4 regions of the Bacillus sp. BACIII genome follow, and region 4 is predicted to be linked to each of the others. Evidence: predicted binding sites of a transcription regulator. Region 4 holds the regulator's gene; each other region holds the start of a gene.
The links. The regulator Rex, encoded in region 4, represses fermentation and respiration genes when NADH is low (regulators of the CRP and FNR family bind a similar motif). The targets are predictions, from matches to a motif close to TTGTGAAATATTTCACAA.
Positions count from the first base shown of each region.

Region 1: ACXN9U_RS18055 (cytochrome ubiquinol oxidase subunit I) is a predicted target of Rex. The motif match lies at 4,619-4,636, and genes of this name have one in related genera.
Region 2: ACXN9U_RS12965 (L-lactate dehydrogenase) is a predicted target of Rex. The motif match lies at 2,368-2,385, and genes of this name have one in related genera.
Region 3: ACXN9U_RS17355 (nitrate reductase subunit alpha) is a predicted target of Rex. The motif match lies at 3,014-3,031, and genes of this name have one in related genera.

Region 1 covers NZ_CM174437.1:3,656,944-3,664,364, forward strand. The annotation lists gene cydC (thiol reductant ABC exporter subunit CydC) at 1-425, opposite strand, end outside; gene cydD (thiol reductant ABC exporter subunit CydD) at 422-2,125, opposite strand; gene cydB (cytochrome d ubiquinol oxidase subunit II) at 2,125-3,141, opposite strand; gene ACXN9U_RS18055 (cytochrome ubiquinol oxidase subunit I) at 3,125-4,531, opposite strand; gene cimH (citrate/malate transporter CimH) at 5,032-6,375, shown strand; gene ACXN9U_RS18065 (polysaccharide deacetylase family protein) at 6,411-7,253, opposite strand; gene ACXN9U_RS18070 (ABC transporter ATP-binding protein) at 7,347-7,421, opposite strand, start outside.
Region 2 covers NZ_CM174437.1:2,672,851-2,680,271, reverse strand. The annotation lists gene amyE (alpha-amylase) at 205-2,184, shown strand; gene ACXN9U_RS12965 (L-lactate dehydrogenase) at 2,425-3,378, shown strand; gene ACXN9U_RS12960 (MDR family MFS transporter) at 3,420-4,952, opposite strand; gene ACXN9U_RS12955 (MarR family transcriptional regulator) at 5,066-5,527, shown strand; gene ACXN9U_RS12950 (LysE family translocator) at 5,591-6,220, shown strand; gene ACXN9U_RS12945 (YqcI/YcgG family protein) at 6,288-7,043, shown strand; gene ACXN9U_RS12940 (amino acid permease) at 7,038-7,421, opposite strand, start outside.
Region 3 covers NZ_CM174437.1:3,519,267-3,526,687, reverse strand. The annotation lists gene narK (nitrate transporter NarK) at 1-733, shown strand, start outside; gene fnr (fumarate/nitrate reduction transcriptional regulator Fnr) at 834-1,550, shown strand; gene ACXN9U_RS17365 (YwiC-like family protein) at 1,581-2,294, opposite strand; gene arfM (Crp/Fnr family transcriptional regulator ArfM) at 2,438-2,914, shown strand; gene ACXN9U_RS17355 (nitrate reductase subunit alpha) at 3,096-6,782, shown strand; gene narH (nitrate reductase subunit beta) at 6,772-7,421, shown strand, end outside.
Region 4 covers NZ_CM174437.1:2,378,648-2,386,068, reverse strand. The annotation lists gene rimI (ribosomal protein S18-alanine N-acetyltransferase) at 1-328, shown strand, start outside; gene tsaD (tRNA (adenosine(37)-N6)-threonylcarbamoyltransferase complex transferase subunit TsaD) at 321-1,361, shown strand; gene ACXN9U_RS11470 (ABC-F family ATP-binding cassette domain-containing protein) at 1,584-3,512, opposite strand; gene moaC (cyclic pyranopterin monophosphate synthase MoaC) at 3,652-4,164, shown strand; gene ACXN9U_RS11460 (redox-sensing transcriptional repressor Rex) at 4,161-4,808, shown strand; gene ACXN9U_RS11455 (twin-arginine translocase TatA/TatE family subunit) at 4,827-4,997, shown strand; gene tatC (twin-arginine translocase subunit TatC) at 5,004-5,765, shown strand; gene ACXN9U_RS11445 (YdiK family protein) at 5,804-5,995, opposite strand; gene ACXN9U_RS11440 (CPBP family intramembrane glutamic endopeptidase) at 5,992-6,726, opposite strand; gene groES (co-chaperone GroES) at 6,963-7,247, shown strand; gene groL (chaperonin GroEL) at 7,289-7,421, shown strand, end outside.

The sequences.
Region 1 (7,421 bases), 1.3 Mb from region 4:
AAAGCGGAAACCCCGGGGAAAATCGTTTTTAAAAACGCATCCTGCAAATGCTCAATATCCTCAGCCAAAATGCCGAGCATGTCGCCCGTCCGGAAACGGGAAGAGAGCATGAGAGAGGCCGGCTCCAGCATATTGTAAAGCCGCACCCGCATGTCGGACACGATTTTCAAAATGATATGGTGCCCCGTCAGACGCTCGGCATACCGGGAGACTGAACGGGCGATCCCGAAGGTCCGCACGGCCACAATCGGGACGTACACCAGCAGGATATTCTCAGGCCTTGTCGCCGACTTTGAGATCAAAAAACCGGAAGTAAACATGAGAAAGGCCGCCGAAAAAATCGTCACCGCGCCTAAAAAAATCACAAGAACAAACAAACGGGCATTTTGCTTCATATACGGCAGAATCCATTCTTCTTTCCTCATGTTCTTTCCCCCAGTTGCGCCTCTACAAGTTTGGCGTATACGCCTTGTTTCGCCATCAATTCGTCGTGGGTGCCGATTTCCGCTACCGCGCCGTCATCAAGCACGATAATCTCGTCCATTTCAAGCATCCAGTGAAGACGATGAGTGGCCAGAAAAACAAGCTTATTTTCAAACAGGTCTTTCATCGTTTCTTTTATTTCATACTCTGTTTCAATATCAAGGTGAGCGGTCGGCTCATCCAAAAGGAGAATCGGTCGGTTTCCTAAAAAGGCTCTGGCCAGCGCGACACGCTGAGCCTGCCCTCCGCTGAGCGCCCGTCCGCCCTCGCCGATCCGGCCGTCAAGACCGCCGGGCAGATCACGGATCAGTTCGGAAAGACCCGCTGAAGCAGCGGCCTGCGCTGTTTCCTCACGGGAAGCATCAGGATGATAAAACCGGATATTATTCAAAAGCGTGTCATCAAAAATATACGGATGCTGCGGAATATAGAGCAGCTGCTTCTGCCAGCCGTCCGACTGCAGATGCGAGCGGGATTCACCGTTTACCTTGATCTCACCGGACGCAGGCTCTAAAAAGCCGCCCAGCACATCAATGAGAGTCGATTTTCCCGCGCCGCTTTCCCCGATAATCCCGATTTTTCTCTTCCCTTTAAAGGACAGATTAAATTCAGACATCGATTCACGGACGGACAAACGAGTAAGCTGTAATTCATCTCCGTCAGTCCACGTATCAAGCTCGAGCGGCTTTTCTTCTTTAAAACCGGGCTGCGCCAAAATCGCCTGAATGGTTTTTCCCGCTTCCTGCCCGTTTAATGTCGCGTGGTAATCATTTCCCACCTCGCGGACCGGGAGAAAGTATTCAGGCGCGAGAATCAGCGCGGTCAATGCCGGACCGAGAAGAATCTGTCCGTCTATCAGCCGCAAGCCGAGGAACACCGCCACTGTCGCCACCGACAGCATCGTGAAGAAATCAAGGGCGAATGATGATAAAAACGCGACCCGGAGCGTGCTCATCGTCGCCTTGCGGTATCTCTCACTGACATGAAAAATATTTTTGCTGTGTGATTTGCTTAATCCTAAAAACCGCAATGTCTCCAGTCCGCGGAGCGAATCCACGAAATGATTGGAAAGCGTCTGATAGGACTTCCATTGGCGATCGGCTTTTTTCTGTGCGACAAGTCCGAGCAGAATCATAAATACAATCAAAATCGGAAGCGCAAGAATCAGAATCAAAGCCGATGTTTTATCCTGAAAAAACACGTAAATGACAACGGCAGCCGGCACGATCGCCATGCTGACCATTTTCGGCAGAAACAGCTCTAAATAGCGGCGGAACTGGCTGATGCCTTCCATCGCCAGCGTCACCATCCGGCCTGTCCCCTCTTTTTTCGCAAAGCGGGGGCCGAGACGGAACAATTGCTCAAGAAATCTTTTTCTTAAGTCTGCGCCGGTTTGCGCGGCATATTGGTACACGATTTTCTGCCGGACCGTTGTCACCGCATGCCGGACCAAAAACGCAAGCAGGAAAAAGCCGATAACCGGATAAAGAGAAGCAATCCGCTTCCCGTTAAATAATCCGGTTACCGCCTGGCTCAGCCATTCCGCCTGCAAGATAATGGCGGCCGTTTGTATGATCGTTAATCCCGTAATGATCGCAAGAATCCGCTTCATTCCTTTATAAAGAAACAGGTCTTTTCCCATTAATAAGTCATAGGCTCCTTATGGCTGACGCGTTTCCGGAAGACATAATAGCTCCAGATCTGACTGCCGATGACAAACGGCAGCAGAGTCAGTGCGACAATTGTCATGACTTTAAGTGAATAATCACCGGAAGACGCGTTAGCTACTGTTAAGTCATACGCGCTTTTCAGCGAGCTGACCATGACGCGCGGGAACAGGGAGATAAAAATCATCGCGACTGTCAAAGCGAGACCCGCGCCGGTCATACCGAATGCCCAGCCGTCTTTTTTCTTGCTCATGAACACAATGGCAAGAACGTTGCAGATGACAATCAGCACGAATATTGGAATCGTGATGTTTGCCCGGCGTGTAAACATATCCGTATCGTATGCAGACATCGCAAAGAAAGCAAGTACAACAAGAAAGATAACACCGATTACGCGTTTTGCCATTTTTCTCGCACGCTCTTGTAAATCACCGATCGTGCGCAGGGTGATAAACATTAAACCGTGCAGGAATGAAAGAAGGGTGACGGCTGCTCCGCCAAGAACGGAATACACGTTCACAATATCTGAAAAACCAGCGTGAATGTTCATGTGTCCGTCAATCGGCACACCGCGGAACAAGCTTGTAAAGATAAGGCCGAATACAAACGGCGGGATAAGGCTTCCAAAGAAAATTACCCAGTCCCATGTTTTGACCCATTTCAGATTGTTCACTTGCCCGCGGAATTCAAATGCCACGCCGCGGCCCATCAAGGCAAGAAGAATAATGATAAACGGAATGTAATATCCGCTGAGCATCGTTGCATACCAGTTCGGGAATGCCGCGAAAATCGCTCCCGTACCTGTGATCAGCCACACCTCATTCGCATCCCAGAACGGGCCGATGGTGTTAACCAGCACTCTGCGTTCTAATTCATTATGGCCAAGAAATCGGGTCGAAATGCCGACACCGAAATCAAAACCTTCTAAAAAGAAAAATCCGACAAACAAAATCGAAACGAGTATAAACCAAAGATCATGAAGTGACCCCATGGTAGACCTCCTGACTGAACGGATCTGTTGATACAGGAACATCCTTGTGATCATCATGGTCCGCACCTTTTTTAATTTCACGAACGAATAGGAAAACAAGCAGCGCGCCTAAAATCAAGTACATGACGCCGAAGCTGATAATTGAAAACAGCAGAGATCCCGTCGTTACGTTAGGCGAAACGGATTGTGCGGTCGTCAATTGCCCCATGACCGTCCACGGCTGGCGGCCGATTTCAGTCATAATCCATCCGGCAGAGTTCGCAATGAACGGGAATGCGATCAGTGCGATCATGCCCCGTAAATACCACTTGCTTGTATGAAGCTTTTTGCGGCGGTTCAGAATAAAGCCGGCAATCGCGGCGAAAATCATAAGCGCGCCAGCACCCGCCATGATGCGGAAGCTCCAGAACGTCGTTTTAACAGGCGGGATATAGTCGCCTTTTCCGTACGTTTTTTCGTATTCTTTTTGAAGAGTTTTCATCCCTTTAACACTGCCGCTGAACTTCTGATAAGCCAAGTAGCTGAGTGCGTAAGGAATTGAAATTTCTGATGTGTTTTTTTCTTTATTCGTATCAATGTTCGCAAAGGCCGTCCACGCAGCAGGATCACCGCTGTCATCCCAAAGCGCTTCACTGGCAGCCATTTTCATCGGCTGCGATTCCATTAAATGCTCAGCCTGCATATGTCCGCTGAACGCAACGCCGATACCGGCGATCAGACCGACAATCATTGAAAGCTTGAAAGATTTATGGAAGAAAGGCACTTCTTTTTTCTTCAATAATTTATATGCGCTGACACCGGCGATAAAGAAAGCACCAGTTGCAAGCGCCCCGAAAATGACGTGAGGGAATTCAACCCAAAGCTGAGGGTTTGTCAAAAGCGCCCCGAAATCATTCATTTCTGCGCGGCCATTTTTAATCGCAAAGCCGACCGGCTCCTGCATGAATGAGTTTGCCGTCAAAATCCAGAAAGATGACATAATCGTCCCGAAGGATACAAGCCAAATGCAAAGCAAATGCACTTTTTTAGATAAACGGTCCCAGCCGAAAATCCATAATCCGATAAAAATAGACTCCATAAAGAACGCCAAAAGCGCTTCAACCGCAAGCGGAGCGCCAAATACGTCTCCGACAAAACGGGAATAATCAGACCAGTTCAATCCGAACTGAAATTCCTGAAGAATCCCTGTGACGACGCCGACAGCAAAGTTAATTAAAAAGAGATGTCCCCAAAATTTAGCCATTTTGAGATAGGTCTCTTGTTTTTTGACAACATAAAGCGTCTCCATCAAAGCAACCATAAACACAAGCCCGATAGACATAGGCACAAACAGGAAGTGAAACAATGTTGTAGATGCAAATTGTATGCGGGCTAAAACCAACTCACTCATGATGTTTTTCCTCCAATCTGGTAAATTGCTCAACATTTCACAAACACGACAAAACCATTGCTCGGCATTTCACAAGAAATGATATATTTGCTCAATGTTTCACAAATTTGTCAAAACTAATGAATTATCAGCCTGCACTCCCTAGGGGGCAGCGGCTGTCATAGAAATGATTCAATATCATTACTTTACAACGATTCCGCCTAAAAAAAAAGATCGATATACCTAAAAATAGGCTGAAATTGTGACCGATTAATGTCGAATTTGTAGAGATTTTATGTCGGCACCTAGGATTTTTGTCCCTTCCATATCGTACCTCTTTTTTATTCGTGTGGCGAACAAAATGCTTTATTCAGCGAGAAAGGCCGCCAAATCGCCTTTTTGAGAAAGAAAAGAGGGGAAAGCAAGTTTTCTAGTAAATTCCTAATATATGAACAATTTAAATTTTTTAGTATACTTTAAATGGGGATATTTTTCACTACATAACGACTGGGGGAACAAGCATGGGAGAACTTCAACCAAATTTGCAAACGGATTCACTCCAAAAACAGCAACGGACTGATAATTGGTTTGCCAGAGCAATGAATATAAGAATCGGCATTATTCCTCTTCCTATCTATATCCTGCTCTTCTTGCTTATTACGGTGTTTGTCATGAAACACGATGTAAAAAGCGACATCCTGACATCGATTGCCGTCATGAGTTTTTTCGGATTTACCTTCGGCCAGATCGGAAAATCCATTCCGATCGTGCGTTCCATCGGCGGCCCTGCGATCCTCGCAACCTTTATTCCGTCCGCTGTCGTCTACTACCACCTGCTTCCGAAAGATATTATTACATCAACAACAGAATTCACAGAAAACTCTAACTTTCTCTATCTATTTATTGCCGGTATCGTCGTCGGCAGTATTCTGGGGATGAAAAGAGAGACTCTCGTCAAAGCTTTCGTCAAGATTTTCATTCCGCTGATCGCCGGCTCGATCGCGGCCGCCATCGTCGGCTTATGCGTCGGGACGCTGCTCGGGCTCGGTTTTCAGCACACACTGCTTTATATTGTCGTCCCGATTATGGCGGGAGGTGTCGGCGAGGGCGCGATTCCTTTATCCATCGGCTACTCCGATATGATGCCGATGTCCCAGGGAGATGCCTTTGCGCTTGTGCTGCCGTCCATCATGCTCGGCAGCCTGTGTGCCATTATGTTATCGGGTTTGCTGAATGTCATCGGGAAACGCAAGCCGGAATGGACGGGCAACGGGAAGGTTGATAAGTCTGATCAATCCGCTCCTGTATTGGAACAGCAGGCCAATGACAATGCTTTTAATCTGTCTTTTTTCGCTTCGGGGGGGATTTTAGCGGTTTCCCTGTATTTGGTCGGCATGCTGGCGCATGATTTCTTTCAGCTTCCGGCTCCTGTCGTGATGCTCGTCCTTGCCGTGCTTATTAAGCTGTTCAGGCTGGCGCCGGCCTCGATTGAAAACGGAGCTTTCGGCGTTTCGCGTTTTTTCTCGACAGCCGTGACCTATCCGCTCTTATTTGCGATCGGCGTTTCAATGACACCGTGGGACAAACTGATTGCAGCGTTTAATATCAGCAATATCATTACCATTTTATCCATTGTCATTACGATGATAGCCGTCGGTTTTCTGAGCGGTAAATGGCTGAACCTGTACCCGATTGAGACGGCGATCATCAATGCCTGCCATTCCGGTCAGGGCGGCACAGGCGACGTCGCAATCTTAAGCGCCGCTGAACGGCTTGAGCTTATGCCGTTTGCCCAAGTGTCGACCAGAATCGGCGGGGCGATTACCGTGAGTATCACCCTCCTGTTGCTTCATCAATTCTATTAAACGGAAAAAAGCCTCCGCCATATGCGGAGGCTCTGTTATTTCATCACATTTTGGATATAAGAGCCGAATGCCGTACCGGACATGCCCGGCGACACACGGACACGGTGAAGCGAGTAAAGCCCCTGATCTCTCGATGCCGCTCCCGGCTCCGTCGTGACCGCCATACGGTAGCCTGCAGCAGCTGCGGCTTTTAAAGTTTCATTATTATATCGTCCGACAGGGTAACTGATTACAGACGTCCGCTGCCCGAACATTTGGTCAAATAAACGCTTAGAGTCCGCCATTTCGCGTCGCTGCTGCTGAGGCGTGAGCCCGTTCAATTCGAGATGGTTCATCGTATGGCTTTGAATGGAAATGCCGTGTGCGGCCATCTCCTTCATCTGCTTCTCAGTCAGGTGATTTTTATGTCCGATAAAGTTACCGATCATGAAGATGGTCGCTTTCATCTTATATTTCTTTAAAATGGGATACGCCGCTTTGACATTGTCGGTATAGCCGTCATCAAATGTGATCAGCACGCATTTTTCACGCGGCTCTCTATCCTCCGTCAGCATCAGATAGGCTTCTTCCGGAGTCATCGTATAATAGCCGTGATCATGAAGCCACTTCATATGCTGCTGGAATTCTTCCTTCGGCACACGCAGGCTGTTTCCCTCAGAAATGCTGTGGTACATCAGAATCGGCAGTCTCGCTGTTCCCTTCGTTTTAACCCAGGCGGACGTATCCGGCTCCTTTTTGATTTGGCGCTTTACAGACTTTTTATCGTGGTGCGCTTCTGCCTTCGGAATGCTCTCTTCGGCACTTGCCTCATGGTCCGAACAGGCGGCAAGCGTTAACAAAGCAGCCAAAAGGCACATGCACGTAATCATGCGTTTCATGGTTTTCCTGCTTTCTGTCTACTATTTACTTTTTATATCGGCCGACGGGCAAAAATTGTTTAAAAGCCGGACATCCAGCTGTCCGGCTTTGCGTTATGAGCGGATTCTGATTTCTGTTTCACTGTCGAAAAAATGAGCTTTATTCATGTCGAAAGCGACGGTCACTTC
Region 2 (7,421 bases), 290 kb from region 4:
TTTTTTTGTTGATCTGATAGGAATATAGATTTGATTTCACTCTGCCACGTTGCTTTGATAGTGGGAGTGTGATAAGTTGAAATGAAAGCGTTAACAAAATTCTCCAGTCTTCACAACAGTCGAAAGGAGGAAGCTGAAGAAAGGGTAAGAGGAATTTTTGACTCCGCAGTCAGTCTTCAAAAAATCAAATAAGGAGTGTCAAAAATGTTTGAAAAACGATTCAAAACCTCTTTACTGCCGTTATTCGCCGGATTTTTATTGCTGTTTCATTTGGTTTTGTCAGGGCCTGCAACTGCAAACGCTGAAACTGCAGACAAATCAAATGAGGTGACCGCATCTTCAGTCAAAAACGGAACCATCCTTCATGCCTGGAATTGGTCGTTCAATACGTTAACACAAAATATGAAAGATATTCGTGATGCGGGCTATGCGGCCATTCAGACGTCTCCGATTAACCAAGTTAAGGAAGGGAACCAAGGAGATAAAAGCATGAGTAATTGGTACTGGCTGTATCAGCCGACATCGTACCAAATCGGCAACCGTTACTTAGGAACTGAACAAGAATTTAAGGACATGTGCGCAGCCGCAGAAAAATATGGCGTAAAAGTCATTGTCGATGCGGTCATCAATCATACGACCAGTGATTATGGCGCGATTTCTGACGAGATTAAGCGTATTCCAAACTGGACCCATGGAAACACACAAATTAAAAATTGGTCGGACAGATGGGATGTCACCCAAAATTCACTGCTGGGGCTGTATGATTGGAATACTCAAAATACTGAGGTGCAAACCTATCTGAAACGCTTCTTGGAAAGAGCATTGAATGACGGAGCAGACGGATTCCGCTATGATGCCGCCAAGCATATAGAGCTTCCGGATGACGGGAATTACGGCAGCCAATTTTGGCCGAATATCACAAATACAGCGGCGGAATTCCAATACGGAGAAATCCTGCAAGACAGCGCGTCCAGAGATACTGCTTATGCGAATTATATGAATGTGACCGCTTCAAATTATGGGCATTCCATCAGGTCCGCCTTGAAGAACCGCAATCTGAGTGTGTCGAATATTTCCCATTATGCATCTGATGTGTCTGCGGACAAATTGGTCACATGGGTGGAATCCCATGATACGTATGCCAATGATGAGGAAGAGTCAACATGGATGAGCGATGACGATATCCGTTTAGGCTGGGCAGTGATCGGTTCCCGCTCAGGAAGTACACCTCTTTTCTTTTCCAGACCTGAGGGCGGAGGAAATGGTGTAAGATTTCCCGGAAAAAGTCAAATAGGCGATCGCGGGAGCGCCTTATTTAAAGATCAGGCGATCACTGCGGTCAATCTATTTCACAATGTCATGGCCGGGCAGCCTGAGGAACTCTCGAATCCGAATGGAAACAATCAAATCTTTATGAATCAGCGCGGCTCAAAAGGCGTTGTGCTGGCAAATGCAGGATCGTCTTCCGTTGCCGTCAATGCTTCAACGAAATTACCTGACGGCAGGTATGATAATAGAGCCGGCACCGGTTCATTTCAAGTAACGAACGGTAAACTGACAGGCACGATCAATGCCAGATCCGCGGCTGTTCTTTATCCTGACGATATCGGAAATGCGCCTCATGTCTTCCTCGAGAATTATCAAACGGGGGCAGTCCATTCTTTCAACGATCAGCTGACGGTCACCCTGCGTGCAAATGCGAAAACAACAAAAGCCGTTTATCAGATCAATAATGGGCAGCAGACGGCGTTTAAGGACGGGGACCGATTAACGATCGGAAAAGGAGATCCAATCGGCACGGCATACGATATCAAGTTAACCGGAACGAACAGCGAGGGTGCAGCGAGAACCCAAGAATATACGTTTGTCAAAAAAGACCCGTCTCAAGCCAACACCATTGGCTATCAGAATCCGGACCATTGGGGCCAGGTAAATGCTTATATCTATAAGCATGATGGAGGCAGGGCCATAGAATTAACCGGATCGTGGCCGGGGAAAGCCATGACTAAGAATGCTGATGGAATTTACACGCTGACGCTGCCTGAGAATGCGGATACGGCCAACGCCAAAGTGATTTTTAACAATGGCAGCTCCCAAGTGCCCGGACAGAACCAGCCCGGCTTTGATTATGTGAAGAATGGTTTGTATAACAATTCTGGTTTGAATGGCTATCTTCGGCATTAAAGAATAGAGAAATCAGGATTTCTCAGAATGCCTGACTAAGCGCCGCCTCAATGATTTTTAATCAAGCTGAAAAGATGACAGAATCCTAAAACCCAACCGTTTTAGGATTCTGTCAAAAATCTGGGGGGTTTTCAAGACAAAACTTTTCTCTTGCAAAAGTTTGTGAAATAGTGCACAATATAAATGTGAAATACTTCACAATAAAAACAGACACCACGAAACACTGGAGGATAAGCATACATGATGAACGAACGAGTGAACAAAGTAGCATTAATCGGAGCAGGTTTTGTTGGAAGCAGTTATGCATTTGCGTTAATTAACCAAGGGATCACAGATGAGCTTGTGATCATTGATCTAAATAAAGAAAAAGCCATGGGAGATGTCATGGATTTAAATCACGGAAAGGCATTTGCGCCTCATCCGGTGAAAACGTCTTATGGAACGTATGAAGATTGCAAGGATGCCGATATCGTGTGCATCTGTGCCGGAGCCAACCAAAAGCCGGGCGAAACGAGACTTGAGCTGGTCGAAAAAAATCTCGCCATTTTCAAAGGCATTGTCGGTGAAGTCATGGCAAGCGGATTTGACGGCATCTTCCTCGTTGCCACAAATCCGGTTGACATTCTCACTTATGCGACATGGAAATTCAGCGGTCTGCCGAAAGAACGCGTCATCGGCAGCGGCACGACACTGGATTCTGCGAGATTCCGTTATATGCTGAGTGAATATTTCGGAGCCGCTCCGCAAAACGTACACGCCCACATTATCGGCGAGCACGGCGATACCGAGCTTCCTGTATGGAGTCACGCCAATATCGGCGGAGTGCCGGTGCAGCAATTGCTGGAGAAAAATGCAGCTTACAAACAGGACGAGCTGGATCAGATCGTTAACGATGTGAAAAACGCCGCCTATCATATTATTGAGAAAAAAGGCGCGACATATTACGGAGTGGCGATGAGCCTCGCCCGCATCACAAAAGCGATTTTGCGTAATGAAAACAGTATTTTAACCGTCAGCACATATCTGGACGGGCAATACGGTGTAAACGACGTCTTTATCGGCATTCCGGCCGTCGTCAATCGGAACGGCATCGCCGGTGTGACGGAACTTGAGCTGAATGAAACAGAACAGGCTCAATTCAGCCATAGCGCAAACGTGCTGAAAGACATTCTCGCTCCGCATTTCGCGGAGTAAACAAAAAAGCAGTACATGGCAAATACCATGTACTGCTTTTTTTAATTCGCTTTTTTCACCATTTCCTGAGAGGTTTTCACTCTCGCTTTTCCCATAAACAAAATGGTGATGGCCGCGATGACGATCGGCGCCAGAGCAAGCGTGAATACATACGTGATGCTCTGCGACATTGCGTCAATAATTTGATCCAGAATGTGCGGCGGAATATGAGCGCGCGTGCCGGCCTGGAAAATGTCCTGAGGATTTCCGATGTTCTGCATCGCGCCGCCCGCTCCTTTCATGCCGCTGAATGAATCGGTCAGCTTGTTGGTAAACACATTCGTCTGGATGGTTCCGAAAATCGTCACACCGAGTGTCATGCCGAATGATCTCAAAAACGAGTTTGTTGAGTTGGCGCTTCCGCGGTAGCGCGGCTCGAGATCGTTCATGGACGCTGCCGGCAGCAGTGAGAAGTTGAAGCCGACGCCGAATCCAGAGATCAGCATGAATACCGTCAGCATCGTGCGCGCCGTATCCGGAGTCATATTGGAAAGCAGCAGCATTCCGATAAAGAAAGCGACCACGGAGATCAGCATCAAATTACGGAACCGCACTTTCGTCTGGAAAATCCCGCCGATCATACTTCCGATAACAGAACCGATCATCATCGGCGTCAAAATAAAGCCCGCGCTCGTCGCGGTGCTGCCGTACACAGCCTGAACGAAAATTGGGATAAATACCGCTAAAATCACAAATGTGGCTCCGTAAAGGAACGCCAGAATCTGTGCCGTGGCAAATAAACGGTTTTTAAACATCCAAAAAGAAATAATCGGTTCTTCCGCTTTTCTTTCTACAATGAAAAAGGCGATAAAGAACACGGCGAACACAGCGAACAGACCGATGATCTGAACGGAGTCCCAATCATACGTTTTTCCGCCGAGCTCAAGAGCGAACATCAGACCGACAATGGAAACCACCAGCGTAATCGCGCCGGCCCAGTCGATTTTCTGTTTCTTGTGCTCAAGTGATTCTTTATAGTAACGAAGAATGAAAAATAACGATAGGATGCCGATCGGCACGTTGATGTAAAATACCCAGTGCCAGCTGATGGAGTCGGTAATGAGTGCGCCTAAAAGCGGTCCGAGAACGCTGGACAGGCCGAAAACGGCGCCGAACATCCCCGACATTTTTCCGCGTTTTTCAGGTGGAAATAAATCAAAAATGATGGTGAAAGCGATCGGCATCAGCGCGCCTCCGCCGATTCCCTGAATGACGCGGTAAATAATAAGCTGGTCCATTGTTTGGGCGATTCCGCATAATGCCGATCCGATTAAGAAAAGAATGAGACCGAATAAAAAGAAACGTTTCCGCCCGTACATATCGGACAGTTTGCCGTAAATCGGCATACCGGCCATTACGGCTACCATGTATGATGCTGTCACCCATGCGAACTTATCGAAACTTCCGAGGTCCGCCACGATATTTCCCATCGCGGTAGCAACGATTGTATTGTCCATAGCCGACATTAAAATGCCCAGCAAAAGGCCGATGACGACAAACTTCGTCGAGGCGTCCTTCGCGGCTGTTTGTTCCATGCTTTTTCCTCCTATACTTACTTTTGATCATCAAATTTGCTATGATCATATTAGATTTGCCGGAAATTATCTTGATCGTCAAGATAAATTGATTTTATAGGGAGGCCTGTCACTTGTCAACAAGAAATACCAGAAGCGAGACGGAGGAAACTGCGATACAGTTATTCCGGAAGATGGCCACAAGGACGATCCTGTTTCATCAGGCGGCCGCTCAATCTCTCGGTCTGTTTCCGACCGATTTGAAATCAGCTGATATTTTAAATGAAGCAGGCCCAATGACCGCGGGCGAGCTTGGGAAAAAAACCGGCCTCAGCACAGGTTCGGTAACGGCGCTCATTGACCGGCTCGAAAAAGCGGGATATGTCATGAGGAAAAAAGATCCCGAAGATAAACGGCGGGTGATCATTGTGCCGCTGACAGCCGGAAAAGCGAACGTGAAACAATTGTTCAGCTCCTTATCCCAGTCCACGATCAGCCTTTGCCGGCAATATAAAGAAGAAGAACTGCACCTGATATTCGACTTTCTCAAAAAAGTGACGGACATAATGGAAGATGAGCTTGAGAAATTAAAATAATATATCATAGCCCGGCCCATTCATGAATAATTTGTACAAGTTGCATGAATGAGGGGGAAGCCAATGAACATCTTTGTAAGCTACATCGTTCTCGGGCTGTCATTGTCAGCACCTATCGGCCCGGTCAATGCGGCGCAAATTGACAAAGGCATTAAGAACGGCTTTTGGCATGCATGGATTTTCGGTCTTGGCGCCATGGCGGCAGAAGGGCTGTATATGATTCTGATCTATTTCGGGCTGTTTCAATTTTTGACGGCGCCTTTCGTGAAGACGTTTTTGTGGCTTTTCGGTTTTTTTGTGCTGACCTACACGGGCGTCGAAACGTTAAAAAATATAAGGGAAGCCATGAACGTCAGAAGCGGAAAAGGAAAACCGGCTTTTTACAAAACATTCGGCGCGGGATTTTTTATTTCTCTTTCCAATCCGCTGAGCATTTTATTCTGGCTCGGCATATACGGCAGCATTCTCGCCAAAACCGCTGAATCCTTCGATGAGAACCAGCTTTTGATTTACAGCTCCGGCATTCTTCTCGGCATTTTGATCTGGGATTTCTGCATGGCGATTGCCGCAAGCTCTTTCAGAAATCTTCTCCACGAAAAAGCGCTTCGCTGGCTGACGGGAGCGGCAGGTGTGTCTTTGATCGGTTTTGGTTTTTATTTCGGATGGCAGGGGATTCAAATGCTCATCTCATAAATAGAAGGACTGTCACCCATCGCCTATCTCCATCATAACGTATCATGACGATACTGGAGGTGGGCCAATGGCAAGCGGGCTGTACACAAAAAGTTGCCTTGAGAAAAATTTATTGGATCTGACAAAATGGCAGAGAATTGCTTTTGAGCTTCTATCAGAAAAAGTAGGAGATGAAGCGGACGCATTTCCGTGCATACCCGGACGTCAGGGGTTTCTGACAGATCAGCTTCGGATATCCTTTGCGGGTGATCCCCGTGAGCAGGGAACCCCGGAGGAAGTGGGGCTGCTGCTGTCCGAATACGGAAAAATCTCAAGGGAAACCGGAAGATACGCGTCGCTGCTTGTGATTTTTGATACGCCTGAGGATTTAGCTGAACATTATTCCATTGAGGCGTATGAAGAGCTGTTCTGGTCTTTTTTAAACCGGCTGAGCGGCTGCGATCCGAAAGACTGGCCGGAAGATATGCCGGAAGATCCTGAACATTATAAATGGGAGTTCTGCTTTGACGGCGAGCCGTATTTTATTCTGTGCGCAACGCCTGCGCATAAAGCGAGACAAAGCAGAAGCTTCCCGTTTTTTATGCTGGCGTTTCAGCCGAGATGGGTTTTTGAAGGATTAAATGATTCAACCGCGTTCGGACGAAACATGAGCCGGCTGATCAGAAAACGCTTAGAGGCGTATGATGAAGCCCCTCTTCATCCCCGATTGGGGTGGTACGGAGGAAAAGACAATTTAGAATGGAAGCAATATTTCCTCCGTGATGATGAGACGCAAGTGTCAAAATGTCCTTTTTCCTATTTGAAAAGATTGTTTAAGCTATGATCCGGCAGGGCTGTGTCCCTGCTTTTTTTGTACGATCCATGTCACGATCGCAATGACGGCAAGAAAACAAAGGCTGACCAGAAAACCGGGCCGGCTCGATTTCTCAAACAGCGTCCCGGAGACGGCTGCCGCAATCAGCACGAGGGCGATAAAAATCTGTGCCGTTCCCGATTTTGTCGGTTCGATCAGTTTCTTGCCTGAGAACAAAATGAACAGCCACGTATACAGAAGCATCAGGCCTGCCGCGGTGGTCATGTGTTCATATATACTTTTCGGCAGCACCAATGACAGGATGATAGAGACGATGAGTCCGGCGGATGTCAATCCGAGCGCAGGCCAGCAGATTTTTTTATTTTCCTTCAATCTGAAGCATTTCGG
Region 3 (7,421 bases), 1.1 Mb from region 4:
CGCTCAGGCCGCGGGATGGAAAGCAGCCGTGCGGATGTATCTCGTTTTGCTGGCTGTTTTCGCATTGCTGCACGTTTTGTTCGGCGACCGGCATGAGAAGAAGGTCAAAGTCTCCGTAAAAACCCAAATCAAAGCCGTTTACCGAAATCATGTGCTGTGGTTTTTGAGCATGTTTTATTTTATTACGTTTGGGGCTTTTGTCGCCTTCACTATCTATCTGCCGAACTTTCTGGCAGAGCACTTTGGACTGAGTCCGGCGGATGCCGGTTTGCGGACGGCTGGCTTTATTGCCGTATCAACGCTGCTCAGGCCAGCAGGTGGATTTCTGGCTGATAAAATAAGCCCGCTTCGCATCCTGATGGTTGTTTTTGCGGGACTTACATTATCAGGAATTATCTTATCGTTCTCACCGACGATCGGCCTTTATACGTTTGGGACATTAACGGTGGCGGTCTGCTCAGGTATAGGAAACGGGACCGTTTTTAAACTCGTGCCTTTCTATTTTTCGAAGCAAGCGGGTATTGCAAATGGTATTGTGTCTGCCATGGGCGGATTAGGAGGATTTTTCCCTCCTCTGATTTTGGCGAGTGTATTTCAGGCAACAGGCCAATACGCGATTGGTTTTATGGCGCTTTCGGAAGTGGCGTTAGCCAGCTTTGTCCTTGTCATATGGATGTATTGGCAGGAAAAAATGAAAACGCACACGGAGAGAAACAGTCAGAGCCTCAATTAACACTGGGGCATTCACAAGATTGTTAATTTTTTCTCGATGGGTACAAATCAATTCACGTTACAATAAACATACGCAACGTGATTTTCTTCGAGGTGAGCTCATGAATTTTCTCTCTGTTCGACCATCTGATAGTGATTTTATCTCCAGCGATCTCCATGAATTGCTGGAATCAATCAGCACGAAAAGAAAAATGGAAAAACACACGTATTTGTTTCGGGAAGGAATGGATGCAGAAGAGCTTTATCTGATTCAATCAGGGCTCATTGAAATCGGCAAGCTGACATCTGACGGAAAAGACCTGACGCTTAGAATCTGCCAAAAGCATGATATTGTCGGGGAATTAACACTTTTCACCGAAGAGCCAAGGTATATGCTCAGTGCAAAAGTGCTGGAGGATGGCGAGGTGCTCGTCATTAATAAAAACAAGCTCGAAAAGGAATTAATCCAAAACGGTGCTTTGACATTTGAATTTATGAAATGGATGAGCACCCACCTCCGGAAAATCCAGTCCAAAATCAGGGATCTGCTTCTTCACGGCAAAAAGGGAGCGCTCTACTCCACCCTTATCCGCTTATCAAACAGCTATGGGGTGGAACGAAGCGACGGCATTCTGATTAACATTGTGCTGACAAATCAGGATTTGGCAAAGTTTTGCGCGGCGGCACGGGAAAGTGTCAACCGTATGCTGGGAGATCTCCGAAAACAAGGGGTTATTTCAATAGACGAATCCGGAAAAATTATTTTGCACAAGCTGGACTATTTGCGATGCGAGATCGAGTGTGAAAATTGTCCGCTGGAGATTTGCAATATTGACTGAAAAAACAAGGACACCGCTGTCCTTGTTTTTTTATATAAACATGCACATGACGGCAAAAAAGAAGCTGGCATTCACGATTTCCAAAATGCCGATCGTTTTCGCGGGCCAATCTCTTCCATGAAAAAACCATGCCCGCAAGCTGCTTGGAATAAAAGCAAAAAATGCCCATCCTGCTCCGAGAAGAGCGGATAAAAAGGGGAGCAGCAGGTGATAACCCCATGACCAGTATGCAAATCCTCTGTTTCTTTTCTCCCGGATGACCGACTTCACATAAAAGGAACTCCCGATAAAAAATAAAGCAGATTGAGAGAGAATAAACCAAGCCCAGCCGTCAAGAGCCCCCGTCCCCAGCCAGCAGCTCGCAAGCCCGCCTGAACAAAAGAACAGAACTCCCGCCATATCATTCACGAGCGCCCGTTCGTTTTTTCGGCGGGCAAAATACATATGGATGAGGAACAGCGGCACTAAAGTAACGCCAATCCAGATGAGCGGCGGCTTATGAAAAACAGAAATGATCAAGAAGCAGCAAGCCGGAAAACCGTAAACATATATCCACTTTTGATAGGGCTTGAGTTGTCTCTTTTTCAAGGCGAGCGTAACGGGATAAACCGCCAAGTAAAGGAAAAGCCAGCCTAGGAAGAGCGGAATATGCCAGAGAACGGGACCGCCCTTGACCATCCCGAGTAAAAATGGAATCAGCAGCATGGCCCATGCGCCGTGCTGCTTCGGAACAAGCACCTTCATCGAAACCCTCCTTTTTTATTTGATTCTAAATGCAGTCATCCTTCCGGTAAGTGACATTCATCATACAAGCTGTGAAATATATCACTGCTGCACAGGCTCAATCGAGCTACACTAAAGCTATCCTTAACACAGGAGGCTTTCCTATGAATCAGTGTGACTATTTATTATTTCTGAAACAACTTCCCATGTTTAATGAAGTGCCTCTATCGATTGTGGAAACCTTGCTAAAAAACGGAACGTTTATCCGCGGCTCATCTGATCGGTCTCCATCCTTTCTTCATTCTCAATCCGTTTATATTGTATTAAAAGGCAGTGTCCGTTTTATGGACAGCAGGCTCCCTGAAGGCTCGAAAACCGTTGCGCTGTGGGAAAAAGGCGATGTGTTTCCGATTGATGAAAAAGGCGGGCTGTATTTATCGCCTTTTATCAAAGTCAATGCCACTTCAGACATTCTGATTCTTAATATCCCTTATTGCATATTTAAAAAAATGATGTCTTACCATCCGCGGCTGCAAATGAATTTTTTGGCCATGCTTCAGCAAAACGTCTTTTGTTCCTATCAATTATTTTTGCGGTATCTGCATACATCACAAGATGAAAATGCCGAGCCCGGTTCTTAAATAGAGCCGGTTTTTTTGATCGTTGAATGAACGCAGCCTTCTCATCTGTGAAAGTCCTTCCTTCTCCTTTATGTGAATATTTTGTGAAAAAAGCAGAGTGTGTGACATAGTTCACAAGAAAATACGCTGTCTCTGTTTATAGTGAACTTAGCATCACCTGACTCGGAAGGAGTGAACTTTCATGAAGAAAAAGAAAATGAGTCCGTTGTTTAGGAGATTGAATTATTTCTCTCCTATCGAACACCATTCAAATAAACATAGCCAAACCACCCGCGAAGATCGCGATTGGGAGAATGTATACAGAAACAGATGGCAGCACGACAAAGTCGTTCGCTCCACCCACGGTGTTAACTGCACAGGGTCTTGCAGCTGGAACATTTATGTGAAAAACGGAATTGTCACGTGGGAAGGGCAAAACTTGAATTATCCATCAACAGGCCCGGATATGCCTGATTTCGAACCGAGAGGCTGTCCGCGGGGCGCCAGTTTTTCGTGGTACATCTACAGCCCGCTCCGTGTGAAATATCCGTACGTGCGCGGTGTGCTGATCAATTTGTGGCGGGAAGCACTGCAGGCGCATCAAAATCCGCTTGATGCTTGGAAATCAATCGTTGAAAATCCTGAAAAAGCGAAGTCCTATAAACAGGCAAGAGGAAAAGGCGGGTTTGTGCGCGCTGAATGGTCCGAGGTGCTGAAGCTGATTTCAGCCTCTCTGCTGTATACAGTCATGAAATACGGGCCTGATCGGAATGTCGGCTTTTCACCGATTCCGGCGATGTCCATGATCAGCTACGCATCAGGTTCGCGATTCATGTCTTTAATCGGCGGCCCTATGCTCAGTTTCTATGACTGGTATGCGGATCTTCCGCCGGCGTCCCCGCAAATTTGGGGCGACCAGACGGACGTTCCGGAAAGCAGTGATTGGTACAATTCCGGCTATATCATCACATGGGGTTCAAACGTTCCGTTAACGAGAACGCCTGACGCACATTTTTTGGCGGAAGCCCGCTATAAAGGCGCTAAGGTCATTTCGATCAGTCCGGATTTTGCGGAATCCTCAAAGTTCGCCGATGACTGGCTCAGTATCCGCCAAGGGACTGACGGGGCGCTTGCGATGGCTATGGGGCATGTCATTTTGCAGGAATTTTACGTGAATCAAGAGACGGAGCGGTTTATCAAGTATGCGAAGCAATACACGGATTTTCCATTCCTCGTCACTCTGTCAAAAGAAAACGGCGTATACACAGCGGGCCGGTTTCTGCATGCGAAGGACATAGGGCGGCAGACAAAGCATGATCAATGGAAGCCTGCAGTCTGGAATGAACAGACAGGCGCTCTTGCCATACCGCAAGGAACAATGGGCTCCCGCTGGGACGGGCAGCAGAAATGGAACCTGCACATGATCGATGAAGACACCGGGGAACAGATCGAGCCCCGTCTCTCTGTGCTTGGAATGGAGGACGAAATCGGCTCGGTGCGCATTCCGTATTTTTCAAATGACGGAAACGAAGTGCTCAAGCGGGATCTTCCTATTAAAAAACTGGATCTGAACGGCGAAGAGGTATGTGTCACGACCGTGTTTGACTTGATATTGGCCAATTACGGCGTGAACCGGGGCATCGGTCAGCAATCAGCTGTCTCTTATGATGATCCTCGTCCGTTTACACCTGGCTGGCAGGAACAGATGACGGGAATCAAAAAAGAGGCCGTCATTCAGATTGCGAGAGAGTTTGCTCAAAATGCGATTGATACTGACGGCAGATCCATGATTATCGTCGGAGCGGGGATTAACCACTGGTTCAATTCCGACACAATCTACCGCGCGGTGTTAAATCTTGTTTTACTCGTAGGCGCCCAAGGCGTAAACGGCGGAGGCTGGGCTCATTATGTCGGTCAGGAAAAGCTCCGTCCTGCCGAAGGGTGGCAGACGATCGCAAATGCAAAGGACTGGGAAGGCGTGCCTAAGCTGCAAAACGGCACCTCATTTTTTTACTTTGCGACAGACCAGTGGCGTTATGAAGACCAGCCGATCAGTGACTTGGCTTCACCGATCGCCGGGTCATCCCGCTACAAGCATCACGCCGATTACAATGTGCTGGCGGCGCGATTAGGGTGGCTGCCGTCCTACCCGACTTTCGATAAAAGCGGCATTGACCTGTACAAAGAAGCTGAAAAAGCGGGGGCGGCGACGCCTGAAGACGTTGGTGCGTATGTAGCCTCACAGCTTCAGGACAAAAAGCTGAAATTCGCGATTGAAGATCCAGACAATGAAGCCAATTTCCCAAGGAATCTCTTCGTATGGCGGGCCAATCTGATCTCAAGCTCAGGAAAAGGGCATGAATATTTTCTCAAGCATTTGCTGGGAACGACGAACGGTTTGATGAATGACGACAGCGACAGCATCCGCCCTGAAGAAATCAAATGGCGGGAGCAGGCGCCGGAAGGCAAGCTCGACTTGTTAATCAACCTTGATTTTCGAATGGCGGGTACGGCGCTGTATTCCGATATCGTGCTGCCGGCGGCGACATGGTATGAAAAACACGATCTCAGCAGCACGGATATGCACCCGTTCATCCATCCATTTGCTCCGGCCATCTCAGCTCCGTGGGAATCGAGATCAGACTGGGATATTTTCAAGGCCCTGTCAAAAGCCGTTTCCGATCTGGCGGAAGAAGTCGAGATGGAGCCGGTGAAAGAAGTGGTTGCAACGCCGCTTCTCCACGACACGATGCAGGAGCTGGCCCAGCCGTTCGGCAAAATCAATGACTGGAGCAGGGGCGAATGTGAAGCCATTCCGGGAAAAACGATGCCGAACATCCAAGTCGTTGAACGGGATTACAAGCACATCTTTCATAAAATGACCGCGCTCGGACCTTACACCGGTTTAAAACCGAGCGGCACAAAAGGGATGAGCTGGTCGATAGCCGATGAATATGAATCACTCAAAAAGAGACTTGGAGAAATCACCTCGGACAGCGTCGCAAAGGGATGTCCGAATATAAGTGAAGCGAAGCAGGCGGCGGAAGCGATTTTAACCCTGTCGTCCACCTCCAATGGAAAAGTCGCCGTGAAAGCATGGGAATCACTTGAAAACATCACCAATCTGGAGCTGAAAGACCTGGCGGAAGAACGGGAGGAAGAATGCTTTACGTTCGAACAAATTACAGCCCAGCCAAAAACGGTTATCACGTCTCCGGCCTTTACCGGCTCAGAAAAAGGGGGACGCAGGTACTCGCCGTTTACGACAAACGTAGAAAAATTAATTCCGTGGCGGACTCTGACCGGCAGACAATCTTATTATGTCGATCATGAACTGATGATGGAATTCGGTGAAACGATGGCGACATTTAAACCGATCCTCCAGCATCGCCCGTTCCTAAGCAAAAGGCCTGATCAAGAGGGCAAAGAAATCGTTCTTAATTATTTGACGCCGCATAATAAATGGTCCGTCCACAGCATGTATTTTGATTCCCTGCCGATGCTGACACTGTTCCGCGGCGGGCCGACCGTGTGGATGAATAAAGATGACGCCGCGGATACGGATATCAAAGACAACGATTGGATTGAATGCTTTAACCGAAACGGCGTTGTCGTGGCGAGGGCGGTTTTGTCTCACCGGATTCCTAAAGGAATGGCGTTTATGCACCATGCCCAGGACCGCCATATCAACGTGCCCGGCACAAAACTGACAAATAACCGCGGCGGCACCCATAACAGCCCGACAAGGATTCACGTTAAGCCGACACAGATGATCGGGGGCTATGCCCAGCTCAGCTACGGCTTTAATTATTACGGCCCGACGGGGAACCAGCGCGACCTGAATGTCGTCATCCGCAAGCTGAAGGAGGTCGATTGGCTTGAAGATTAAAGCGCAAATAGGGATGGTCATGAACTTGGATAAATGCATCGGCTGCCACACGTGCAGCGTCACCTGCAAAAACACGTGGACAAACCGTTCCGGTGCGGAATATATGTACTTCAATAATGTAGAAACAAAGCCGGGTATCGGCTACCCGAAGCAATGGGAGGACCAGGACAAATATAAAGGCGGCTGGACATTGAAAAAAGGGAAGCTTGAACTGAAATCCGGCCCGAAAACAAACCGGCTTGCAGGCCTTTTCTATAATCCGAATCAGCCGTCAATTGATGATTACTATGAACCTTGGAACTATGATTATGAAACATTAACGAACAGTCCGCAGAAAAAACACCAGCCTGTGGCACGGCCGAAATCGTCCCTGACGGGGGATTTCATGAATATTGAGTGGGGCCCGAACTGGGAGGATGATCTCGCCGGCGGCCATATTACAGGGCTTGAAGATCCAAACGTTCAAAAAATGGAGGAATCGATCAAAACGGAGTTCGATGAGGTCTTTATGATGTACCTGCCGCGTATTTGCGAACACTGCATCAATCCGGCATGCGTGTCATCCTGCCCATCCGGCGCCATGTACAAACGCGAAGAAGACGGCATTGTGCTTGTGGATCAAAACGCGTGCCGTTCATG
Region 4 (7,421 bases):
GTATGCGCACTACCTTGTCATTGAAAAGGACGGCTGTCTGGCGGGGTATTGCGGAATCTGGATTATTATAGATGACGCGCAGATTACGAATATAGCCATTAAGCCGGAATACCGGGGCCAATCATTGGGAGAAGCTCTGTTTCGCGCTGCGGTAGAATTGTGCAGAGAAAAAAAGGCAAGGAGGCTCTCTCTCGAAGTCAGGGTCTCGAATCATCCCGCCCAATCCTTATATAAAAAATTCGGTCTTCAGGCCGGAGGAATCAGAAAACAATACTATACAGATAACGGGGAAGATGCGTTATTAATGTGGGTGACATTACATGAGTGAAAAACAAGATATTTATGTATTAGGAATTGAAACAAGCTGTGATGAAACAGCGGCTTCAGTCGTGAAAAACGGTAAAGAAATCGTTTCAAACGTAGTCGCTTCGCAAATTGAAAGCCATAAACGGTTCGGCGGGGTCGTGCCTGAAATTGCGTCCAGACATCATGTGGAGCAGATTACCTTAGTGATTGAGGAAGCTCTTTTAAAAGCGGAGATGGGCTTTGGTGATCTCGATGCGATTGCGGTAACGGAAGGACCCGGACTTGTCGGAGCCCTGTTAATCGGAGTCAATGCGGCAAAGGCGTTAAGCTTTGCCCATCAAATACCGTTAGTCGGCGTCCATCACATTGCGGGCCATATTTATGCAAACAGACTGGTAGAGGAGCTTCAGTTCCCGGCGCTTGCTTTGGTTGTGTCGGGCGGACATACGGAATTGGTTTATATGGAAGAGCACGGTTCATTCGAGGTTATCGGAGAAACGCTGGATGATGCCGCAGGCGAAGCTTACGACAAAGTGGCGAGAACGATGGGGCTTCCTTATCCGGGAGGGCCGCAGATTGATAAGCTGGCTGCTGTGGGAACGGATTCTATTCCGCTTCCGCGTGCGTGGCTGGATGAGGGGTCTTACAATTTCAGCTTCAGCGGGCTGAAGTCAGCCGTGATTAACACGCTCCATAACGCCTCGCAAAAAAATGAGGTGATTCCTCCTGAGGATCTTGCTGCGAGCTTTCAGCAGAGTGTCATTGATGTACTGACGGCAAAAACCTCTAAAGCCGCGAAAGAATACGGGGTTAAACAAGTGCTGCTGGCAGGAGGCGTAGCCGCCAACAAAGGGCTGAGAGCCGCTCTGCAGCAGGAATTCAGCCATCCGGGAGATCCTGAGCTTGTTATCCCGCCGCTTTCTTTATGCACAGACAATGCAGCGATGATTGCGGCTGCCGGAACCGTTGCTTTTGAAAAAGGAATCCGGGGTTCATATGATATGAACGGACAGCCCGGCTTGGAATTAACATCTTTTGAGCGTCTCACGTTGTAAAACGTGAGGCTTTTTTAATTTATTAACAGATAATTCTAACATATCCACAGGATTGTGAATATATTCAGAAATCCAGGCTGAATAAGGGTCTGAAAGTTGTTAGTAAAGTGGATAAAGTCAGAAAATTTTGTGGATAGTGTGTATAAAGCGCTTACTTAAATAGCAGGCAAGGAGAAAAGCTGTGGATAAAAAAGCACCCCTTAAAGAGGTGCTTGACTTTTTCTATTCTTCTGAGGAGAGTTCTTCCCACTCCGCTAATAATCGTTCCAGCTCTTGATTCAGAGCTTCGTTCTCTGTGTGAATGGTCTGTACCTTTTCATGATCCTGATACACGTCAGGGTCGCACAGCAGCTCCTCATTGGCGCTGATTTTCTCTTCGGCGGATGAGACGGCTGCTTCGATTTCTTCAATGCGTCTCAGGCGCTGCCGTTCTTTCTTTTTCCATTCTTTTTCTTCCTCGTATGTTCTTTTTGTATCCTGTTTGACCTTGCCGGCAGGCTGTGCTTGCTCTTTTTCCTGCCGTTTCATTTCTTCCAATTCCAGCTGCTGGGCTTTTTTCTCGGTGTAATAGTCATAGTCACCCAAATATTCTTCTGCATGATCCGGAGACAGCTCCAGCACCCTTGTGGCGATCCTGTTAATAAAGTAGCGGTCATGCGATACAAATAACAGGGTTCCCGGATAGTCGATCAGGGCGTTTTCCAGCACTTCTTTACTGTCCAGATCAAGGTGGTTTGTCGGTTCATCAAGGATGAGAAAGTTTGCTTTTTGCAGCATCAGCTTGGCAAGCGCAACTCTTGCTTTCTCACCGCCGCTTAGAGAACGGACAGGTTTCAGGACATCGTCTCCGCTGAACAGAAAGTTGCCGAGGCATGTCCTGATCTCTTTTTCCGGCATGTCCGGATATTCATCCCACAGCTCGTCCAAGACGCGTTTGGATGAGGTCAGTTCGGCTTGCTCCTGATCATAATAGCCGATTGTGACATTGGAGCCGTACGTGATCGACCCGGATTTCGGACTGAGCGTATTGTTAATGGCTTTCAGCAGGGTTGACTTGCCGATCCCGTTCGGTCCGACGAGGGCGGCGCTTTCCCCTCTTGTAATGCCGAAGGTCAGGTTTTTCAAAAGCGGCGGCTGGCCGTCATAGCTGATGGAAACATCCTGTACGCGAAGGACGTCGTTTCCGCTCTGTTTTGTAATGTCAAAACGGAAGGCGGCTGATTTTTCATCACCGAGCGGCTTTGCCATGACGTCCATCCGTTCAAGCTGCTTTCGTCTGCTTTGGGCTCTTTTGGTTGTTGATGCTCTGGCCAGGTTGCGGTCGACAAAATCTTGGAGCTTGGCGATTTCGTCCTGCTGTTTTTCATACAGCTTCAGGTCTTTCTCATACTGCTCAGCTTTTTGTTCTAAATAGGCGCTGTAGTTGCCGAGGTATTTTTTACTTTCTGTCCGTGAGACCTCGTACACTTGGCTGACGACTTTATCAAGGAAATATCTGTCGTGGGAGACAATCAGGATGGCGCCTGAATATCCCTGTAAATAATGCTCAAGCCATGTAAGCGTGTCGATGTCGAGATGGTTCGTCGGTTCATCCAAAATAAGCAGATCAGGCTGGGTCAGCAAAAGCTTGCCGAGTGCAAGCCTTGTTTTCTGACCGCCGCTCAGGCTTTGCACTTTCACGGAATCGTCAAATTTTCCGAAACCGAGGCCGTGAAGGATAGAACGGACGTCCGCTTCATACTGATAGCCGCCTTTATCCTTGAAGTCCTGCTGAAGCCTGTCATAGGTTTTCATCAGTGTCTCAAGCTCCGCGGGGGCGGCCGTAGCCATCTTTTCTTCAATAGAACGCATTTCTTTTTCCATTGCTTTCAGGAAATCAAAAACACTCAGCAGTTCTTCTTTTATGGTAAGCTGGGATTCCAAGCCTGTGTGCTGGGCAAGATATCCCATCGTTAATTCTTTCGGTTTGATTAATTCACCCTTTTCATATGAAAGGTGACCTGCGATAATTTTAAGGAGAGTTGATTTGCCGGCTCCGTTTCTGCCTACAATGGCGATGCGATCCCGAGATCTGACTTCAAGCTTTATATTGTTTAAAATAGGATCAGCGCCAAAAGATTTGGACAGCTGATTAATTTGTAAGATCATCATATTATTTCACCTCTGTTATAATAAGTTAAGTGTAGCTTATCAACCTGCTGTCAGCAAACAATACATCAGAATTGGAACATTATAGGATAAGACATCAGGGAGAAAATAGTGTATGATCAGAAGTAAGGAGAGTTTAAATATGAATGGATTTTCTCATTTTAATGAAGAAGGCCGTGCCCGCATGGTGGATATAAGCGATAAATCTTCAACAGTCCGTACTGCCGCTGCAATATCCAGCGTACACATGAAGCATGACGTGTACAGCAGAATCAAAAAACGCGAGATCGGAAAAGGAGACGTACTGGCTGTCGCACAGGTGGCCGGAATCATGGCTGCAAAGCAGACCTCAGCGATTATCCCGATGTGCCACCCGCTTTCTTTAAGCAGCGTCGACATTTCATTCGGCTGGGAGGAAAAGGATTCCGAAGCCGTTCTTCATATACAGGCAAGCGTAAAAACAAAAGGGAGTACAGGTGTGGAAATGGAAGCGCTAACTTCCGCTTCAGTCTGTGCTTTGACCGTTTATGACATGTGCAAGGCGCTGGATAAAGGAATGGTCATCGGCCCGACCTGCCTCATGGAAAAAACGGGAGGCAAAAACGGTGATTTTAAAAGAGATGCATCTGAGTATAAAGTGGAGGACCAATCATGAACAAGGATCAATCAAAAATTCCGCAGGCGACAGCAAAACGGCTGCCGCTTTATTACCGCTTTTTAAAGAATTTACACGCGTCAGGAAAGCAGCGCGTTTCATCTGCTGAACTGAGCGATGCGGTAAAAGTCGATTCGGCCACGATCCGCCGGGATTTTTCCTATTTCGGGGCGCTCGGCAAAAAAGGATACGGCTATAATGTGGATTACCTGCTGTCATTTTTCAGAAAAACACTGGATCAGGATGAAACGACGAACGTCATTTTGATCGGTGTCGGGAATTTAGGGACGGCGTTTCTTCACTATAATTTCACAAAAAATAATAACACAAAAATATCTATGGCTTTTGATGTGAATCAGAGTAAAATAGGAACTGAGGTAGGCGGCGTGCCTGTCTATGCTCTTAATGATTTAGAGCTTCACATTAAGGATGAACCCGTGGCGATTCTTACCGTTCCGGCGGTTGCCGCGCAGTCAATCACCGATCGGCTCGTGTCGCTCGGAATCAAGGGAATCCTTAACTTTACGCCGGCCCGTTTGAATGTGCCGGATCACATTCGAATTCATCATATAGATTTAGCTGTAGAGCTTCAATCATTGGTTTATTTCTTAAAGCATTATTCTGTTTTGGAAGAAATTGAATAACGAAAGGAGGAGCTGCACATGATCGGTCCTGGAAGCCTGGCTGTTATCGGTGTGGTGGCGGTGATTATTTTCGGTCCGAAGAAGCTTCCCGAGTTAGGAAAAGCCGCGGGGGACACGCTTCGTGAATTTAAGAACGCCACTAAGGGATTAGCCGGTGAAGAAGAGGAAAAAAAGAAAGAAGAACAGTAAGATAGGATGACGCGTATGAGAGTGAATCAAATGACGCTTGTGGAGCATATTGCCGAACTTCGGAAACGATTGCTGATTGTGGCGTTATCCTTTACGGTTTTCTTTATTGCCGGCTTTTTTCTGGCAAAACCTATCATTGTGTATCTTCAAAAAGCCGATGAAGTAAAAGAGCTCACCCTTAATGCTTTTAACCTGACGGATCCGCTGTTTATCTTTTTGCAGTTCGCGTTTATTATCGGCATCATTTTGACTTCGCCGATTATTCTCTATCAGATTTGGGCGTTTGTCAGCCCGGGGCTGTATGAGAAGGAGCGCAAAGTAACACTCAGCTATATTCCGATTTCGATCGTGCTGTTTGTCGGCGGTGTGTCATTTTCTTATTATATTTTATTTCCGCTGGTCGTTGATTTTATGAAGCGGGTCTCGAATGACCTCGATGTCAACCAAGTGATCGGAATCAGCGAGTATTTTCATTTTCTGCTGCAGCTGACGATTCCGTTCGGGCTGCTGTTTCAGATGCCGGTGCTGATCATGTTTTTAACGAGACTCGGTGTTATCACGCCGATGTTTTTATCGAAGATCAGGAAGTACGCGTATTTTGTGCTGCTTGTGATCGCAGCGATGATTGCGCCGCCTGAGCTGCTGTCTCACTTGATGATTACGATTCCGCTTTGCATTTTATACGAGGTCAGTATCCTGATTTCAAAAGCGGCGTATCGGAAAAGGCAGACCGGCAGCAGCGAATCCGACCAGGACGTATCAGCATAAAAAAAGCCATTTCTCCATGATGAGAAATGGCTTTTCTTTTATTTTTGATTTTTCTTCACTTTAAATGAGAAAGCGAACATTTTAAACGAGATGCTGATATTATAAGCGGCGAAAACCATCAGCAGTATGGAATAAAAAGACCACATGCTTCCCGGCGAGCTTGCGGCCAAATACGTAAAGATACAGCCGACTGCGAAATAAATCAAGCCCCAAGTCATTGGGTTCCTCATACAAACAATCCTCCAATAATTAATTGCATTTGTTCACTATGCTGTTCAATATATTTTTGGGCGGGGCCGAGCTGCATGACCACGACAATGGTATTCATCATGACATGGGCGAATATCGGCACAATAATCCGTTTCGTCTGCACATACAAGAACGCAAAGGTAAAGCCCATGGCCGTATATAGCAGCAGGTGTGTGAGGTCCTGGTGCACAATGCCGAAAATGACGGAACTGATCAGTCCGGCGAAAAAGAAATTCGTTTTTTCATATAATACACCGAAGATGATCTTCCGGAAAATGATTTCTTCAAGAATCGGCCCGACGATAGAAGAAACGATAATCATGAGCGGCATGGCTTTTATAATGTTGAGAATGGCTTTCGTGTTTTCGGAACCGCTGTTCACGTGAAAGACATACTGCTCAATCATTCCGGCGATACCCTGAGAAAATAAAGCGAGCCATATTCCCGCGACCGCCCAGAGAACGGACATGCCGGCGGATGCTTTCTTCCCGTTTCTTAATGTCTGCTTCGGCGCGGTTCTCAAAATCAAGAGAACGATAATCAGGCAGATAAAAAAGCTTACGACGGAATAAATCCCCTGAGCCATGGTGAGATTCGCATTCGTAGGATGCCCGCCCGCGTAGCCGAATTTGTACATTAAAGGAATGCCGATCAATGCGGAAAGCTGCATGATAACGTATGTCAAAATGATATACCAATACTGTTTTCTCAAATGATATGTACTCCTTTATCCTATAAAATCAACTTATTTGTTCTTATTGTAACATAAGTGAACCAGACGTGAAAAAAGGAGAAAATCGCTGTAAGAGAGAATGATGTAAGCGTGAAAATTTTTTATTCTTATGACTTGAAATTGGAAGTGAGATTCTTTATTATAATAATTGTGTTAGCACTCTTTAGAGCTGAGTGCTAAAATTACATATTCATACTATTGAGGAGGTTATTACATTGTTAAAGCCATTAGGTGATCGCGTTGTCATTGAACTCGTAGAATCTGAAGAAAAAACTGCCAGCGGAATCGTATTACCGGATTCTGCAAAAGAAAAGCCGCAAGAAGGCAAAATCGTGGCAGCCGGTTCAGGTCGCGTGTTGGAAAGCGGAGAGCGCGTTGCTTTAGAAGTAAAAGAGGGCGACCGCATTATCTTCTCAAAATACGCCGGTACTGAAGTGAAATACGAAGGTACTGAATACTTAATCTTACGTGAAAGCGACATTTTAGCTGTTATCGGCTAAGCAAATAAATACTTTTAAAAATTCGAGGAGGTTTCGTTAACATGGCAAAAGATATTAAGTTTAGTGAAGAAGCACGCCGCGCTATGCTTCGCGGTGTCGATGCGCTTGCTGACGCTGTAAAAGTAACTTTAGGGCCAAAAGGACGCAACGTGGTTCTGGAGAAAAAATTCGGTT